2 regions of the Pseudomonas purpurea genome follow, and region 1 is predicted to be linked to the other one. Evidence: predicted binding sites of a transcription regulator. Region 1 holds the regulator's gene; the other holds the start of a gene.
What was found. Region 1 encodes LexA, which represses DNA repair genes until DNA is damaged. Its sites were predicted from a motif close to CTGTNTNNNNANACAG; they were not measured.
Positions count from the first base shown of each region.

Region 1 (4,401 bases):
TCGGCCGCCGCCCGGTCGTTGCACACCAGGCCCATGTCGCAACCGGCCGACAGCGCCACCTCGATTCGACTGGCCGCATCGCCGACCACATGGGCACCGGCCATCGACAGATCATCGCTGAAGATCACGCCGTCAAACTGCAACTCGCCACGCAGAATCTCCTGCAACCAGCGGCGCGAAAAACCGGCCGGCCGGGAGTCGACCTGCGGATAGATCACGTGAGCCGGCATGACGGCCGCCAACTGCTTGCTCAAACGAGCGAACGGCACCAGATCATTGGCACGGATCTCGTCGAGGCTACGCTCGTCATTGGGTATCGCGACGTGGGAGTCTGCCTCTGCCCAGCCGTGGCCGGGAAAATGCTTGCCTGTGGCCGCCATGCCGGCACTGTTCATGCCACGGATAAAGGCCCCCGCCAGCAGCGCGGCGCGCTCGGGGTCACCTTCAAATGCGCGACTGCCCACCACCGCACTGCGCTGATAATCGAGGTCCAGCACCGGGGCGAAGCTCAGGTCCAGACCGACCGCCAGCACTTCAGTCGCCATGATCCAGCCACACTGCTCGGCCAGGTACTCGGCGTTCGGGTTATCGGCGATTGCACGCATTGCCGGCAAACGCACGAAGCCCTGACGCAAGCGCTGAACGCGACCGCCCTCCTGGTCTACTGCCAGCAGCAGATCCGGTCGAACAGCACGGATCGATGCACTCAACTCCCGAACCTGACGCGGATGCTCAATGTTGCGTGCAAAGATGATCAAGCCGCCCACTTCGGGCTGGCGCAACAATTGGCGATCTTCAGCCGTCAGCCAGGTACCGGCGACGTCCACCATCAACGAGCCTTGCAGGCCAGCAGTCATAGAGATTCCTTGATTACGAAAAGCGCGCGCGGCGCATCTTTGAAGAACCCGGCCCGGCGCAGACGCACGACTTCGCCACCAAGGGCAATGCCCGGTGGGACGTGGTCTGCAAAAGGAAATTGGAGCGGGTCTGAAACGAGAGTCGGCATGGGCGGCTAGCTTAGCGGATGTAAGCTGCCGCGCCCACCCGTGTGCCACTAAACCTTGGCGGCCACCGGCGCCGACTTGCTGCGAGGGCGCAACTGGGCGGCGGCCATGGCGTCGTCAGTGACGCCGGTTTCGGCGCGCATGCCAGCCGCCAGAAACGGCACCATCAGGCGCATCACCTGCTCAATGGAAGTATTCACACCGAAGTCAGTCTCGGCGATAGCACGCAAGGCCTTGATCCCCGACATGCTGAACGCGGCCGCGCCGAGCATGAAATGCACGCGCCAGAACAGTTCGATAGGCGGAATACGCGGTGCCGCGTCGTTGACCAGCAGCATGTAACGACGGAAAACCTTGCCGTACATGTCTTCCAGGTAACGCCGCAAATGGCCTTGGCTCTGGCTGAACGCCAACCCCAGCAAACGCATGAATATGGAAAGATCGTTGCCACTGCGGGGCTGCACGACCAGCGCTTGCTCTACAAGAATTTCCAGCAGGTCTTCCAGCGAAGGCTTGTTGTCAGGCTTGGCCTGACGACGCTCCAGCTCACGATCGAGGCTGATGCAGAACGGCCCGAGAAAACGCGAAAACACCGCCTGGATCAGCGCTTTTTTCGAGCCGAAGTGATAGTTCACCGCCGCCAGATTGACACCGGCCTTGCTGGTGATCAGCCGCAATGAAGTTTCAGCAAACCCTTTTTCCGCGAACAACTGCTCGGCAGCATCAAGAATGCGTTCTACGGTTTCCGACTGGGCCATGGCTACTCCGCCTGACAAACACTTGTTTGAAACATACGTTTCAGCTTGTGTCTTGTCAAGGCTGGCAGTTCGTTTTGCGAATGGTCGGTCAGCTATTTAACCATACCTGTTGAAAGCTGTAGTCAGTCCTACAGACGCTGGACCGACGATCTGCAGGACGACCGTCCAGCGGACGGCAAAAAATCGAGGATTGCCAAGAATTCTTCACTGTATATAATCCCAGTCACTGTATAAAAAGACAGAGCGATCGACATGCTAAAACTGACGCCCCGCCAAGCTGAGATTCTGGCTTTTATCAAACGCTGCCTCGAAGACAACGGCTATCCGCCAACCCGCGCGGAAATCGCCTTGGAACTGGGTTTTAAATCGCCCAACGCGGCGGAAGAACACCTCAAGGCGCTGGCCCGCAAGGGCGCTATCGAAATGACGCCCGGCGCGTCTCGTGGCATTCGCATTCCGGGTTTTGAAGCCAAGGCTGACGAATCCACCTTGCCGATCATTGGCCGGGTGGCCGCGGGCGCGCCGATTCTGGCCCAGCAACACATCGAAGAATCCTGCAACATCAACCCTGCCTTCTTCCACCCTCGCGCTGATTATTTGTTGCGCGTGCATGGCATGAGCATGAAGGACGTCGGCATTTTTGATGGCGACCTGCTGGCTGTCCATACCACCCGCGAAGCCCGCAATGGCCAAATCGTTGTGGCACGGATCGGTGATGAGGTGACGGTAAAACGCTTCAAGCGCGACGGCAGCAAAGTCTGGCTGATTGCCGAAAACCCTGAGTTCGCGCCTATCGAGGTGAATCTGAAAGATCAGGATCTGGTGATCGAAGGCTTGAGCGTCGGCGTCATCCGCCGTTAAAGGAGGCTTTATGCAGTTCCCACATCTACCACAGCAGGCACAACTGACCTTGTTCGAAGCCTTCATGGTTCAACCGTTGGCGCCAACCCTGAAAGAGACAGTGCAGTCCCCCTGGATCGCCGAGCCCGAAGTATTCAGCGAACTGTCTTTGCGTGGTGCCGCCGGGAACTGCCTGAGCCTGCTGGCGCCCATCCTCAGAGAGCTGAGCCAGGAGCAGGACGCTCGCTGGCTGACACTGATTGCACCACCGGCGAGCCTGACTCAAACCTGGTTGCGTGACGCCGGCCCTGAACCGCGAGCGCATCCTGCTTTTGCAACCGCGCGGCACACAAAGCGCTCTGCAACTGACCTGCGAAGCGTTACGCCTGGGGCGCAGTCACACCGTCGTCAGCTGGTTGAACCCACTAAACAGCGCCTCCCGGCAACAGTTGATCAGCGCCGCCCGTATCGGAGAGGCACAAAGTCTGAATATTCGACTGGGTTAAGTGTCACGTAATGTGCACTTGAAGACACAGGGCTTCTCCAGGACAGAGAAGCCGATCTGAAAAACCGAGCAGCGATAATCTCTTACCAAAAACCGACAAACGGAATCAGTGAAGAACCCGCGACCCTTCTTCTTTGTCGAATTCACCTTCAACCAGGCGTCCCGCCATCTGCACTCCAACGCTCAACATCGCCTTGGCGACTTCAACGTGCTGGCCCTGCAAGAAAGCCTTGGCATCCTCGGAGAAATCCAAAGTAACCAGAGAACCCTCGTCCTCGGCCCTGCGCAGCTCGATACGGCCGTCTGGTAACTCGACAATTTCTAGAAAGGACGTTGGCATAAAGGTCTGTTCTCCACGAAAGGCCGGGATTATATAGGCATCGGCCAGGCTTCGCTCGGGATCTTGAGGAACGGTCATCAGCCAACCGTTCCGAAAAGTCTCTTGCAGCCGGTCATTCCCGCCGATCGCCCTCTAATGCCCCCGCCTTCAAAAATTCGGCTTGTACTCAAAAGCCGCTGAAGCCTGGGAGTCAGAAAATGGCACGATCACCGACTTTTTATTGAGGAAGCCATTAACAATGGAGCCGGGGAACATCTGGATCGAATTGTTGAAAACCTCTACCGCACTGTTGAAGAGGGTAATCGCCGCACCAATATTTTCTTGCTGCTCGGTGATTTCCCGCATGAAGCTGTTAACCAATTCATTGGCTTTGAGTTCTGGATAAGCCTCAAATGCCACGTTCAATCCTGCCAACAATTCCCGCGTACCCAGCTGAACGGGCAATAGAGCCCCACCATTGGCCTCCTGCGGCAACCTGCCAATGGCCGAGCGCAAACCCGTGATCTTTTCCAACAGCGCGCCTTCGTACTCCTTGAAACTCACAACCTGCTGTTCAAGCAGATCAAGCACCCTGGTTTTCTGCCGCTCATACACCAGGACATCAGCCCAGGCGCGCTGCGCACGGTTATGCCGGCCAATGATTCGGTTGGAACAGGTCCAGAAGGTAATCCCGACCACGACCGCGATAATCAATAACAAACCCATCGTCTAATACTCCATGTTTTTTACGGTTTTCGCGGAAGGCGCAAAATTGTCGTCGTGTAACTCGGCCAATCGATGAACCCACAACAGCAGTAAGTCCAGACGAGGGAATCGGATGCCCGTCTCGATAAGCCGATTAAAGCCCTGTAAATTCTTCAGACCCTGTGATGCCTCCGCCTCAAGCACACCCGTATCGCTGAAACTCAGGCACAGCCGCCCCTGACCCGAAAACTCCAGGTTGACGTCGCTCAA
Region 1 is NZ_CP150918.1:2,158,534-2,162,934, reverse strand. Features, by position in the region: gene nagZ (beta-N-acetylhexosaminidase) at 1-845, opposite strand, end outside; gene AABM54_RS09725 (TetR family transcriptional regulator) at 1,055-1,762, opposite strand; gene lexA (transcriptional repressor LexA) at 2,015-2,623, shown strand; partial or broken gene sulA (SOS-induced cell division inhibitor SulA) at 2,634-3,108, shown strand; gene AABM54_RS09710 (hypothetical protein) at 3,214-3,447, opposite strand; gene AABM54_RS09705 (LemA family protein) at 3,595-4,152, opposite strand; gene AABM54_RS09700 (hypothetical protein) at 4,156-4,401, opposite strand, start outside.

Region 2 (4,401 bases), 1.2 Mb from region 1:
CTTTGCGTGAGCCAAGGACTCCTTGGTCAGGTCGATTCCGCCCAGCATCCGGGCCACTTCTTCTATCCGCTCGTTTTTGCTCAGCTTCGACACGGCTGTGTGCGTCGCGTCGTGGCCGCGAACCTTGTGCACAAATAGATGTTGATGACCCTGGGACGCCACTTGCGGCAAGTGGGTGACCGTCAGCACTTGGCCGCGCTCGCCCAGGCGGCGCAGCAGTTGGCCGACAATTTCAGCCGTCGGGCCGCCGATACCCACGTCCACTTCGTCAAATACCAGCGTCGGTACTCGTGAGGTTTGCGCGGTAATGACCTGGATCGCGAGGCTGATCCGTGACAGTTCGCCACCTGACGCGACCTTGGCCAGCGCTTTGAGCGGTTGTCCGGGGTTGGCACTGACCAGCAATTCCACCTGTTCCAGGCCATTGGGCAGTAGTTCGGTGCTGCTGTTGGGGCGCAATTCGATGGTGAAGCGACCACCGGGCATGCCCAGGCGCTGGATTTCCTGTTCGACGGCGCTGGCCAGGCGGGTGGACGCCTGATGGCGCAGATCGCTGAGCTCTCGGGCTTTTTCCTGATAGTGCCGGGCGTATGCGCCCAGTTCTTCGCTCAGTCGCTCGATGGACTCGTCGTTGGCATTGAGTGTTTCAATTTCGTCCAGCAGTCGCTGTTGGAGTTCCGCGACGTCCGTGGGTTGAATCCGGTGTTTGCGTGCCAGGGTGTAGATCGCGTCGAGGCGTTCTTCCAGTTGCTGGAGGCGTGCCGGGTCGGCGTCGAAGTTATCGAGGAAGCGGTTGAGTTCGCCGACCGCTTCTTCAACCTGGATCTGTGCGCTGGTCAGCAGGTTGGTCGCCTCGCCCAGTGCGACCACCGAGTTATTGACGCTCGACAGGCGATTGAGGCTGGCGGTCAGGGCATTCAGGACATTGCCCGAATCACTCTCGCTGCATTGCTCGACCACTTGGCGGCAAATGCCCAGCAAGGTTTCAGCGTTAGTCAGGTTCTTGTGTTCCTGCTCCAGGTGTTCCAGCTCGTTTTCGCCGAGGCCTAGGTTTTCCAGTTCTTCGAGTTGATAGCTGAGCAACTGGTGGCGCGCGCGTTGTTCGTCGCCGGAGTTGGAGAGCCGTTCCAGTTCCTGGCGGGTCTGGCGCCAGCGTTGGGCGGCCAGTTGCACCTGGCGGGCGAGGTCCGTGGCGCCTGCGAACTCGTCGAGCAGGCGGCGGTGGGTGTCGGTTTTGAGCAGGGATTGGTGCTCGTGCTGGCTGTGGATATCAATCAGCAGTTCGCCGAGGGCTTTCAGGTCGCCAAGGGGGCAGGGGCTGCCATTGATATAGCCGCGTGAGCGACCTTCGGCGGTGATGACCCGGCGCAGGATGCACGGCCCTTCGCTTTCCAGGTCGCGTTCGGCCAGCCATGCGCTGGCTTCGGGAATGTCGGCAAGGTCGAAGGTGGCCAGGATATCGGCCTTGTCGGCGCCCGGGCGCACGACGCCGCTGTCGGCGCGGTCGCCGAGGGTCAGGCCCAGGGCGTCGAGCATGATCGACTTGCCGGCGCCGGTTTCCCCTGTGATCACGCTCATCCCGCGATCAAGTTCCAGATCGAGATGTTCAACGATGGCGTAGTTATGTACGGACAGGTGCACCAGCATAGAGGCCGCTCCCAGGCTTTAGGTCTGGTTATTTATACAGTGTTTTGTTTCTGGCTGACAATGCCCACGTTTAGCTCGATTTGCTTGAGAGTCGGGTTTTCTTATTGCGAAGCAGAATGCTATCTCACGCATTTTTGTAAGGTTAATCACGCGTACCACGACTTCAGCCCTTGAACCTGAAAATTGCGGCCCCATATACCGGGGCAGAAGCGCGAGTCGAGTTCGCGCACGATTTTGAAAGGAGAAATCTATGGCTGACGAACAGACGCTGGATACGCAAAATCTAGACGCCAATCAGGCTCCCCAAGCATCGGGTGAAGACCTGGTGGCTCGTGTACAAGTGCTCGAAGAGCAACTGGCTGGCGCTCAGGATCAGGCTTTGCGTGTTGCCGCCGATCTGCAGAACGTCCGCCGTCGCGCCGAGCAGGATGTAGAGAAAGCTCACAAATTCGCGCTGGAAAAATTTGCCGGCGACCTGCTGCCGATCATCGACAGCCTGGAGCGTGGCCTGGAATTGTCCAACCCGGACGACGAAAGCATTCGCCCGATGCGTGAAGGCATCGAGCTGACCCTGAAAATGTTCCAGGACACTCTGAAACGTTATCAGTTGGAAGCGATCGATCCGGAAGGCGAGCCGTTCAACGCCGAGCATCACCAGGCCATGGCGATGCAGGAAAGTGCCGACATGGAACCCAACAGCGTGCTGAAGGTGTTCCAGAAGGGCTACGTGCTCAACGGTCGCCTGCTGCGCCCGGCCATGGTCGTGGTCAGCAAGGCGCCAGCGCCGGTTTCGCCTTCGATTGACGAGCAGGCTTGAAATCCGCCGCAAGGCCCCCATTTATAAGTCAAGCGTTTAAGTGCTACCGCAGTTAGCCACCACTGCTGCGGCAACCAAATCCAAAGTTTCGGGAGAGTGAACATGGGCAAAATTATCGGTATCGACCTGGGGACTACCAACTCCTGCGTCTCCATTCTTGAAAACGGCAACGTAAAAGTTATCGAAAACGCCGAAGGCGCGCGCACCACGCCGTCGATCGTTGCCTACGCCAACGATGGCGAAATCCTGGTTGGCCAGTCGGCCAAGCGTCAGGCAGTGACCAATCCGCACAACACCCTGTACGCGGTGAAGCGTTTGATCGGTCGTCGCTTCGAAGAAGAAGTGGTTCAGAAAGACATTCAGATGGTCCCTTACAAGATCGTCAAGGCTGACAACGCCGACGCCTGGGTTGAAGTGAACGGCCAGAAAATGTCGCCGCCACAGATCTCGGCTGAAATCCTGAAAAAAATGAAGAAAACCGCCGAAGACTACCTCGGCGAAGCAGTGACCGAAGCGGTGATCACCGTTCCTGCCTACTTCAACGACAGTCAGCGTCAGGCGACTAAAGACGCCGGCCGTATTGCTGGCCTGGACGTAAAACGTATCATCAACGAACCAACCGCAGCCGCTCTGGCTTACGGTATGGACAAGGCCAAGGGCGATCACACCGTGATCGTTTATGACCTGGGTGGCGGTACTTTCGACGTATCGGTTATCGAAATCGCCGAAGTTGACGGTGAGCACCAGTTCGAAGTGTTGGCCACCAACGGTGACACGTTCCTGGGCGGCGAAGACTTTGACATTCGTCTGATCGACTACCTCGTTGACGAATTCAAGAAAGAAAGCGGCATGAACCTCAAAGGTGACCCGCTGGCGATGCAGCGCCTGAAAGAAGCCGCTGAAAAAGCCAAGATCGAGCTGTCTTCGAGCCTGCAGACCGACGTTAACCTGCCGTACATCACTGCAGACGCGACCGGTCCTAAGCACTTGAACGTGAAAATCTCCCGCGCCAAGCTGGAAGCGCTGGTTGAAGACCTGGTTCAACGCACCATCGAGCCTTGCCGCATCGCTCTGAAAGACTCGGGCATCGAAGTTGGCGCGATCAACGACGTGATCCTGGTCGGCGGTCAGACCCGTATGCCACTGGTTCAGAAGCTGGTGACCGAGTTCTTCGGTAAAGAAGCACGTAAAGACGTGAACCCGGACGAAGCAGTTGCCATGGGTGCTGCTATCCAGGGCGCGGTACTGGCCGGTGACGTGAAAGACGTTCTGCTGCTCGACGTCAGCCCGCTGACCCTGGGTATCGAAACCATGGGCGGCGTGATGACCGCGCTGATCGAGAAAAACACCACGATTCCTACCAAGAAATCGCAAGTGTTCTCGACGGCCGACGACAACCAGGGCGCAGTGACCATTCACGTGCTGCAAGGTGAGCGTAAGCAAGCGGCTCAGAACAAGTCCCTGGGCAAGTTCGACCTGGCCGAGATTCCACCAGCACCACGTGGCGTGCCACAAATTGAAGTGACCTTCGACATCGACGCCAACGGCATTCTGCACGTAGGCGCCAAAGACAAGGCTACCGGCAAGACTCAGTCGATCGTGATCAAGGCCAACTCCGGTCTGTCCGAGGAAGAAATTCAGCAGATGATTCGCGATGCTGAAACCAACGCTGACGAAGACCGCAAGTTCGAAGAGCTGGCCAGCGCCCGTAACCAAGGCGACGCCCTGGTTCACTCGACGCGCAAAATGATCGCTGACGCTGGCGACAAAGTGACTGCTGAAGAGAAGACTGCAATCGAAGCTGCCGTGGTTGCCCTGGAAGCCGCCGTCAAAGGCGACGACAAGGCTGCCATCGAAGCCAAGGTCGAAGAGCTGTCGAAAGTCTCTGCTCCAGTGGCACAGAAAATGTACGCCGAACAGGCTCAGCCAGCTGAAGG
Region 2 is NZ_CP150918.1:938,971-943,371, forward strand. Features, by position in the region: gene recN (DNA repair protein RecN) at 1-1,647, opposite strand, end outside; gene grpE (nucleotide exchange factor GrpE) at 1,898-2,464, shown strand; gene dnaK (molecular chaperone DnaK) at 2,567-4,401, shown strand, end outside.
Region 2: a site for LexA is predicted at 1,672-1,687, ahead of recN (DNA repair protein RecN). Genes of this name have one in related genera too.